DNA from 2 places in the Vreelandella venusta genome. Region 1 is predicted to be linked to the other one. Evidence: predicted binding sites of a transcription regulator. Region 1 holds the regulator's gene; the other holds the start of a gene.

Region 1 (5,039 bases):
GGTAAGCATGGACCGTTCTCTGTTGAGGCCAACGGGATGGGCTCGGGTGGCTGATTTTTTACATTTAATGCGATTGGATCGCCCGATTGGTACTTGGCTATTGATGTGGCCCACCTTGTGGGCATTGTGGATAGCGGCAGAGGGCGTGCCTGGGCGGAATGTTCTGCTGATCTTTATTGCTGGCGTTTATGTGATGCGCGCTGCGGGCTGCGTGGTTAATGATTACGCTGATCGTCATTTCGATGGCCATGTAAAGCGCACTAAACATCGTCCGCTAGCCACTGGTCGTATCAGTGAAACCGAGGCGCAGCTGCTGTTTATCGCGCTGGTAGCCACTGCTTTCATTTTAGTGCTACTGACCAATTGGTTTACGGTGCTGTTGTCGATAGGGGGTGTTGTCTTAGCGTTCATTTACCCGTTTATGAAGCGCTACACCCATTTACCTCAGGTAGTGTTAGGGGCTGCGTTCTCTTGGGCGATCCCCATGGCATTCGGTGCGATATTGGGCCATGTACCGTTTGAAGCATGGCTATTGTTTAGCGCTAATGTGCTGTGGACCGTTGCCTACGATACTCAATACGCCATGGTCGACCGCGACGATGATCTAAAAATAGGCATCAAATCTACCGCGGTGCTGTTTGGTAGCGCTGATCGTCTGATCATTGGTGTGCTGCAAGTGGCGACACTTGGACTACTTGCCTGGGCAGGATGGCTCGTTGGTTTAGGTGGCTTTTTCTGGCTTGGGTTAGCTGCTATGGCCGCCACGTTTGTCCATCAACAACGATTAATCGCTGGCCGTGAGCGCGACCGTTGCTTCCAGGCGTTTCTTAATAACCATTGGTCTGGGTTGTTAATTTTTGCAGGTATTGCACTAAGTTGGTGGCCAATAACTGGCTAAATATCCTCTATGTCATAAAATTGTCATTAAGTCATGGTGTTATTGTCACTGACATGTCTTTGAATTTTTTTGAACTATTTTTTTACATTAGTTTTCATTGAACACCGTGAGGCCCTGGAATGACCGCCAAGACCGTTTTGATTGTCGATGATGAGGCGCCTATTCGCGAGATGATCGCAGTGGCGCTGGAAATGGCTGACTATCGCGTTCTTGAAGCGGATAACGCCCAGGATGCCCACGCCATGATGGTTGACCACCAGCCAGATCTGCTTCTGTTGGATTGGATGATGCCGGGCACCAGTGGTATTGAGCTTGCAAGACGCTTAAAGCGTGAAGAAGCCACCGCCGAGGTGCCTATTATCATGCTGACCGCTAAAGGCGAAGAAGATAATAAAATTCAAGGGCTTGAGGCTGGTGCGGATGATTATATCACCAAGCCTTTCTCTCCTCGTGAACTGGTGGCCCGTTTAAAAGCAGTATTACGACGCACTACCCCCCGAGGTGTCGAAGACCCTATCGAAATTAATGGTTTGCTATTAGATCCAGTGAGCCATCGTGTGAGTGCGTACGGTAAGGCGTTAGAAATGGGGCCGACGGAGTATCGTCTGCTGCAGTTTTTCATGACGCACCAAGAGCGTGCCTATACGCGTAGCCAACTGCTCGATCAAGTTTGGGGTGGTAACGTATACGTTGAAGAACGCACGGTAGATGTTCACATCCGACGTCTACGTAAGGCCTTAGGAGAAGCTCACCAGAGTCTCATTCAAACGGTGAGAGGCACTGGGTACCGTTTTTCTGCGCGGGTGTAACGGTGCGCCTGTGGAGCCGAGAACTATGGCGAATTGTGTGGCTTGCCGCTTTGGGCGCTTGCTTAGGGTGGTTGCTGGGTACGCCTGGTTTTGGAGTCGCTGCGGGGCTTGCTGTTTGTCTGGTGTATCAACTGCGCCAACTGCGCGCGCTCTTTGAGTGGTTAACGCTTCATCCTCATGATGAACCCCCTGCTGCGAGCGGCATGTGGGGCGAGCTTTTTGATCGCTTGTATCGCTACCAAAAGAGCCAGCGGATTACCCAAAACCGCTTGCGTGCCACCCTTGCACGTATTCAAGAATCATCCGAAGCGATGCGTGACAGTGTCGTTATGCTAGATCGACATGGCGACCTGGAGTGGTGGAACAGCGCCGCGACAGAAATGCTGGGCCTACAAACAGCCCACGACCGTGGCCAACACATTACCAATCTAATTCGTGATCCACGATTTATCAGCTACTTTAATGCGCGTAAATACGGTGAACCACTGACCTTAACGTCGCCCATTGATGAACGGCATATCCTTCAATATCAAATTACTCTCTATGGTGATGATGAGCGCTTGGTAATGGCGCGAGATATTACTCGCTTGCATCGTTTAGAGCAGATGCGTCGTGACTTTGTCGCCAATGTTTCCCATGAGCTACGCACACCGCTAACGGTGCTGACGGGTTATTTAGAAACCTACAGCGACTTAAAAGAGCAGCTTCCACCACGTTTGGGCCGAGGTATTGCTCAGATGGAAGAGCAGACGAAACGTATGCAAAACTTAGTCAATGACCTGCTACTGCTCTCTCGGTTAGAAATTGAACAAGGTGGCGAAGATCATCATGCGTTGGCGTTAGGGCCAATGCTCGACGCCATTCGTCGCGATGCGTTGGCGCTCTCTAATCAACAGCATAGTGTTCAAGTCGTGCTTGAGAGCGATGCCCGTCTGATCGGCAGCGAGCAGGAGCTGCATAGCGCTATCTCAAACCTAGTGTTTAACGCTGTGCGGTATACGCCAGAGGGAAGCCAAATAACACTTCGCTGGAAAACCCTGCCGAATGGCAGTGCTTGTATTGAAGTTGACGACGACGGTGAGGGTATTGACCCTGTACATATTCCACGCTTGACCGAGCGTTTCTATCGCGTTGATAAAGGGCGTAGTACCGCAACGGGCGGTACCGGGCTTGGTCTGGCGATTGCAAAACATGTGCTGCTAAGGCATGACGCATTGCTACAAATTGAATCCCACCCTGGCGAAGGAGCCCTCTTTCGCTGTGTTTTCCCATCCTCACGTGTTGTCAAAAGCGAGTCCGCTTCACGCAATGCTGTTTAAGTATAAGTGATGTATAGATGTGCCCTGTTTGTCATACAAGTATGGTCAAATAATGCTCATGTGTCATTTCTAGTCACTTTCCCTGCTTGATTTGAAAACGCGTTAAGCCCCCTTCCTGTTATTCTTTTCTTTATAAGCGTTTGTTTTGTTTGATCTTTTATATCGTTTTCGATTTTTTGGCACATCAAATGCAAAAGTCTTGGTACTTGATAAGAGAGAAAACCATAGGAATTGGTAAGCCGAAAGGCCGTCTTTCTTATTACTTAAGCAGTACCTGAACAGCGATCTAGGAGACGGAACATGATGTCCAAGGAACTACTCAAGAAAGCTGGTATTTTAAGTGTAGCGTTCGGTTTGGTTGCTAGTCCTGCAGCATTCGCTCAAGAGCCAGCAGACCCAGCGAACAACATTACCCCTGATGAGCAGCCTGTTGAGGCTCAATCTGAAAATACAACAGGTCCAAGCAATTATGATAGCCAAGAGTTGAACCAGGACGAAGGTGATAATGTCAGTGACATGGAGCCTAGTTCAACGAGCCATGACGACTCAGAGCCTGGCTACGACAGCGCAGATGAGTTGCCTGAAGAGAATGGCGGAATGTAACATTAACTTTGGTTACTAATCTTTTCAAAAGGTAATAAAACTCTTACGCTTAGGGATGAGCTATTCAGAGGCAAGGATGTCAAATTGCACGGATGCTCCTAGATTCAAGGATTGAATCTTTCGACGGTCAACACGCTAGTTAGGGTTAATTCCAAGGCTGGAGTCCCTCAAACGGATAGGAAGCTAGTGTTACGTATCGCGATACTAAGAGTGCTCAAGACCCCACTTCGGTGGGGTCTAATTTTTTGTGTATAGTATAATCATTGTTACGCTACAAGCTGTTTACTCCTTGGTGTAGGTTTTTGTACTCAATTTTTTATATCAATTTGAAATAATTGAATTTTATTGTTTCATGGTCTTTTTTGATGTTAGGTACAGCTATTTAGATAACGCGTTTCGCGACTGACAAAAGAAGATGCCTTGTATCATTGCACTGTCGGTTGCCTCATACAGTCAGGAGCTTTTATTTATGTTGTTGAAATCGCTTGTTAAAAACACGGTAGTTGTGGGCTTATTGTTGGCAAGCTCTATCGCGGTTGCACACTCTTCCATTGAGCTGAATAAAGAGCGTGTTGAAAACCAGGAAATTATTCAGCCTCAATCTCGTAACACATCGGGCCCTGCGACCTATTCAGCTAAGGATTTGCTCAATGACAATGAGAATACTCTGATATACACGCCTTCAAGCCGTGCCAGTAACGCTGATGATGACTCTAAAGAGAGAGCAGGCTATCGCGCTGAAGAACTCAACCGTGACGAGGGCAGCAGTACACGCTGGTAAGGGTGCTATAGTCAAAAAACCCCGCTTCGACGGGGTTTTTTTGACTAAGACGCTTATCAGTTGATCGCGTTAATGCTGGTGATGGTGATCAGCGGCGGTGCTTCCTTCTTGGGCGCTTTGAACCCAAACTTCTATTTCAATATCGTCTTGCTGGGCAAACTTGAGCGTGATGGGAAACCGGTCACCTTCTGCTAGTGGCTGATGTAATCCCATTAGCATTAAGTGATAGCCGCCACCTGGCCGCATTGTCAGCGTTTCATCTTTCGCGATTTCGATAGCATTGACGTGGCGCATTTTCATCATATCGCCTTCCATCTGCATATCATGTAGCTCAACACTTTCGCTCACAGGGGTCTGAGCGCTGACCAGCGTGACGGATTCTGTATGAGCCGTTATATCCAGGTAGGCAGCACCATTTACCACGCCGGGAGGAGTTGGTGTGGCAAAAGGATGAGCGATCCTTAATTGGTCGGTTTGAACGTCGTGAGCCGACGCGAAAGAGATTGAGCCAGTGAGGAGAGCCGTCAACCAGAGTGCGCGGGTCAGCATGATTGTATTCCTTGTAGGGGCCTTATCTTGTTAACAAGGCTTATGCTTAATCTTGAGAGTCGTCGTAAAGCCAAACAACC
Region 2 (5,039 bases), 470 kb from region 1:
CCAAGCCCAAAGCCGTTGCCAACGAGCGGCCATCGCGTGTTTGCGCGCTAGGTGTTAGCGGCAACCACTCACCGCTGCCATCAGCGTTGAAGCGAGCCACATAGAGGGTGCCGTTATCCAGATATTTACTACCAATGGCGAGGCGGTCATACGCTTCACCCGGACGATTGGCATCGGCGGGATCCCAGGCAGCGTCAGAAACGTATTTATAGACGTACTCGTTGCGGGAATCGTGGCCAGAGTAGTACACCACAGGCTGCCCTGCTTCCAGCTTACCCAGCCAGCACCCTTCATGACGGAAACGGCCAAGTGCCGTGCGTTTTACTGCGTGAGCATCACTATAGGGGTCGACCTCAACCTGGTAGCCAAAGGTGCGCGCTTCGTTGCGGTAATCATCTTCAGCACGCTCGCCCCGTGGCGTGATATTGAAACGGGCAAATTCATCGTTTTCTTCAGAGGCATCGCCCGCCGAGGTATCCCAACCATAGCGGCTTTTATCGGTAGGAATACCAATCCGCGCGTCGTCCTGGAAGAGTTGGCCGTGATTAACAAACACATTGGGCCAGTTCTCTTCGCAAGCGATATAAGTACCCCAGGGCGTTAACCCATTACCACAGTTGTTATTGGTGCCACGGGTTTGCGTACCCGCTGGAGAGAAACGCGTTTTCACATAGTCACTGCCTGCCACTGGGCCTGCAATGTCCATCACCGTCGCGCTGGTAAGACGGCGGTTATAGCGGGAGCCAGGCACATGCGACCAGTGTCCGTTAGCGTCTTTCTCAACTTCCACAATAGTGACACCGTGAGCGTTGATTTCAGTACGCGACTCTTCGGCGGGGCGCTTGCCTTCAGCATCAGTGGGGCCACCTTGAGGAGCCCACAGCGCATCTTGTTCGATATATTCGTTGTTGAGCACCAGCACAAAGCGCCGTGAGGCGTTATCGGCATCCAGAGCAAAACCAGCCATTCCATCGTGGTTCATACCCACACTCGCGGCTTGGCGCTCGGCAGTCATTGGCTGGTCGGACTGCCAGCTGTCACCAGCGTTCAACGGTGTGCCCCACGGCACCAGCACTTGGGCAACATAGCCTTCAGGCACTACGACAGCATCTGTTAGCGATCCTTGAACTGCCTCAAACGCCAGCGTCAACGGCGTTTTTTGCGCCCCGTTTGAAGCCAGTGCTTGGGCGGCACCGCCAAAGCCAAGCATTGAAGCGGCAGCCAAGCCTAAGCCGCCTCGCATTACCGCTCGCCGAGAAACATGCTGCGCTAACACATCCGCAAATGGCTGGTTGCTGCTCTGATTAAACAGGCGATGATCTTCAATTTCCTTGCTCATAACAACGCTCCTCTCGTCACGGTTAACACGCGCTAGTTTTATGTTAAAAGGACACTAATCAATTTAAATGACAGGGTAATGACGAGAACTCTACTGTTAGGTGAACGCTCATTCGCAAGCTATTCCCCACCTTTTAAAACGGGCTGGTTTAGCATCTGCACAGTGGTTAGGTAAGGTTGGGAGTGATGGTTGTGAGAGGTAGCCAAATCTGCTAAATTAATGCTAATAGTTATCATTAGCACAGGAAACGGCCTCTCATGCAGCCCAGAAAAAAAGACATTCCGCCAGAAAGCTCGCCTAGCGCATCTCGCGAAGTGACAAGTCAGGCGCTGCTTGATCAAGACGGTCAATTGGTTATTCACCATGAACAGCGACGCTATGTGCTGCGACGCACGAAAAGCGGCAAGCTGATCTTAACGGCGTAAGCCTTTTTAAATAATCACGTACCTACTACTAACCCTTTTAGCCAGCCAGGTAGCCCATCGCACCCAGCCAGCAACATTATCCATCACTTTCTGCTGGAACTGTCTGGCCCATGAAACCAACTCACACGTTAGGCTTTTGCCTTACCTTACTCCCTCTTTTGCCTGCCAACGCCAACGACTCAGACTTAGCCCCGCTAACAGTCACCGGTACCCGCGCTCCGACGGACCTGTCCCGTGCACCGCTGATTATCGACATCATCGACCGCCAAGACGCAACGCTTGCCACCGCGAGTCGCGTTGAAGACGTACTGAGCCGCCAGCCTGGCCTGCATGTGGCTGGCCAAGGGCGCCGTAACGGTCAAACACTGAGTATGCGTGGCTTCGGTAGCAATGGTGTCCTGGTGCGTTTGGACGGCGTTCGCCAGGATATTTCCACCGGCCATGTGGGCAACTTCTTCCTCGACCCAGCGCTGATTCAAGAAGTGCAGATTGCCCGTGGTTCGCTTTCCAGCCTGTACGGTAGCAATGCCATGGGTGGCGTTGTTAGCTTTACCAGCGTCGAGGCCAGCGACCTATTAGCCCCAGGTGACGATAGCGGTGCACGTCTTTCCCTAGGCGGGGCAACAGCGAACGACGAGCTACGCGGCAATCTAACGGCATTTGGCCGTCGCGATACAGCTAATGGGCAAGTGGACGGGCTATTTTCGGTGGGTCGCAGCGAGTCCGGCGATATTCGTCGCGCGGGCGGTGATGAAGCAGTAGAAGATGCCAGCCTCAATAGCCTGCTTTTGAAAGGCGGCTGGGAACCAAGCGATGAGCAGCGGGTGTTTATTAGCTGGCAGCACTATGCTGAGCGCGCCACCCAACCCGCTAATCCGCAGCAGCTATCAACCAACGCTAGCAACCCATTACGCGACCGTGATGTTGAGAGTAATAACGTACAACTTGGCCACCGCTGGCAACCGAGTGGGGCCACTGAAATCACCTCTCAGCTTACCTTTAGCCAACAGGATATCGACGAGCCACAGGCTAACCGTACCCTTGAGCGAGTCGGCTTGCAAAGCGATGGCTATCACAGCATCGACCATGGCTGGCTTTCACAAACACTGGTGTTTGGCGCTGAACTGGAGCAGGCCCGCCAACGGCCTAACGGTGAAGCGAATGGTTTCCCGAAGGCTGATATCGATACTCAGTCAGCCTATCTTGACACCACCCTTACCGCGGGCCGCTATTTAGCTGAGGGCGGTGCGGGGCAGTTTGACGTTGGCATTGGCGCGCGCTATGACCGCTATGATGCCAGTGGTAAAAACGATGCCGACAGCGTGCACGACCAAGTGTCGCCGCGCTTTCGTCTTGCCTGGCGACCCGATGACACCTTAATGCTATTCTCCGGCTACGCCGAAGCCTTCCGCGCCCCCAGCCTTTCCGAGCTTTACGCCAACGAGCGTCACTTTGCCGGGTTCTGCGCTGGGCCATCTTTCTGCACGCCCGACAACTACTGGATTCCCAACCCGAACCTGTCGCCTGAAACCAGCCGCACCTGGGAAAGCGGTGTGGTATGGCACCAAGGCGACTGGCAGGCGCGCGCCAGCTACTTTGACACTCGTGCAGACGACTTCATCGACACCCAGGTCGATATCATGGCGGGCACCACTCAGGCCGTAAACGTGCAGCGTGCCCAGCTATGGGGCTATGACGCCCGCCTTACTTGGCAGCCTAGCGCATTCCCGCTACTAACCAGCTTTGTAGGTCTTTCAGAGGTATCCGGCAAAGATCGCGATAGTGGTGAGGCTCTGGGTAGCCAAACACCGCTGGAAATGACCCTGGGCAGTGATGTTGCGCTTTATAACAACGCTGTACGGATCGGCTGGCAAGGCCGCTTTGCCCAGGCGTTCGACAAACAGGGCGACGATGAACGCCTACCAGGCTATGGGCTGCACGATATCCATCTTGCCTGGCAAATCACTCCCGCTATTGATACCGCGCTGCGCCTCGCCAACCTCGGCGACAAAGTGTGGTATCGGCCCGATGGCAGTCTGGGCGACGGACGTAGCCTGTTCGCCACCCTCAACTGGCAGTGGTAACTCCTTGCAATGTTAAGCCTAGAGGTGACGTATGATTGAGTCCCAGCAGATCGCAATTCTCGAAGCCTTTGACGCAGCACGAGCGGCACAGCCGCGCCTGCCAGCGATTGATATTGCCGAGCGCTTATCAATTAGTGAAGGCGAACTTCAGGCCGCGCGCTTAGGCCGTGACGTATGGACGCTGCCCCTCACGCCGAAAGACCTTGCGTCTCGCCTCCCTCTGTTAGGCCGAGTCAAAGCGCTCACCCGCTCCCGTTTAGCTGTGCTTGAGCAAACCGGTGATTACCCTGACCTGGACGGCGGGCCGCAAACTGGCTTGCTGCTTGACCCAGGCGGCCTAGATTTACGGTTGCTGTACTCCCACTGGCACTGGGCTTGCCTAATTCGTGACCCCATGCCCACGGAGAACGAGCAAGGCCAGTGGCGCTGGAGCTTGCAAATTTTCAATCAGCATGGCTGCGCCATCCACAAAAGCTTTGCGCTGGAAAATCCGCTGCCCCGCCCATGGGGCGCATTAGCCGCTCTAGGCACCCTAGATACTCCTGCGTTTACCCAAAGCGTGCCTCGCTTAAAGCGTGCGCTTCCTGAAGCGCCGACACTCGCCAGCGAATGGGCGGCGATGCGCGATGTGCACCAATTTTTCGCCCTGCTCCAGCGCCACCATCTAGAGCGCATTGAAGCCAACCAGCTAATGGAAGGCCGTTATACCCGCGCGCTGCCCGTCGATGCCCTGGAAAATCTGTTAACCAAAGCCAGTCAGCGCGCACTGCCACTGATGCTGTTCGTAGCCAGTCCTGGCTGTGTGCAAATTCGCACGGGCACGCTACCTGAACCTCAGCGCGCCCGCGGCTGGCTGAACCTGTTTGGCGAGCAGTTCACGCTGCACCTTAATGACACCGCCATTGAGCAAGTGTGGCAGGTCAGCAAGCCTAACCGCGACGGTGGCGTCACCAGTGTAGAAGCCTTTGATGCCGAAGGCTCTTTGGTGCTGCAAATTTACGCCGAGCGCCAGGAAGGTCGCGTGGAGCGTCCAGAGTGGCGGCAGTTGCTAAATGAGCTTGGCAGTCAAGAGGCCGTGGCATGAGCGCCTCACGCTTCGCACGCCGCTCGCTTGCCGCGCTACTGATTGGCTGGTTAACCACTGGCGGGGCACTAGCCAACGAACGCTGGGTCATTTTGGGCGGCGATATC

What was found. Region 1 encodes PhoB, which activates phosphate uptake and scavenging genes when phosphate is short. Its sites were predicted from a motif close to TGTCATANNNNTGTCANA; they were not measured.
Region 2: a site for PhoB is predicted at 1,406-1,423, ahead of IR195_RS17945 (PhoX family protein). Genes of this name have one in related genera too.

Annotation. Positions count from the first base shown of each region.
Region 1 is NZ_CP065135.1:4,333,259-4,338,297, reverse strand. Features, by position in the region: gene ubiA (4-hydroxybenzoate octaprenyltransferase) at 8-898, shown strand; gene phoB (phosphate regulon transcriptional regulator PhoB) at 1,018-1,707, shown strand; gene phoR (phosphate regulon sensor histidine kinase PhoR) at 1,710-3,026, shown strand; gene IR195_RS19945 (hypothetical protein) at 3,327-3,629, shown strand; gene IR195_RS19940 (hypothetical protein) at 4,099-4,410, shown strand; gene IR195_RS19935 (copper chaperone PCu(A)C) at 4,480-4,959, opposite strand.
Region 2 is NZ_CP065135.1:3,859,333-3,864,371, forward strand. Features, by position in the region: gene IR195_RS17945 (PhoX family protein) at 1-1,339, opposite strand, end outside; gene hemP (hemin uptake protein HemP) at 1,597-1,764, shown strand; gene IR195_RS17955 (TonB-dependent receptor domain-containing protein) at 1,875-3,848, shown strand; gene IR195_RS17960 (ChuX/HutX family heme-like substrate-binding protein) at 3,880-4,932, shown strand; gene IR195_RS17965 (heme/hemin ABC transporter substrate-binding protein) at 4,929-5,039, shown strand, end outside.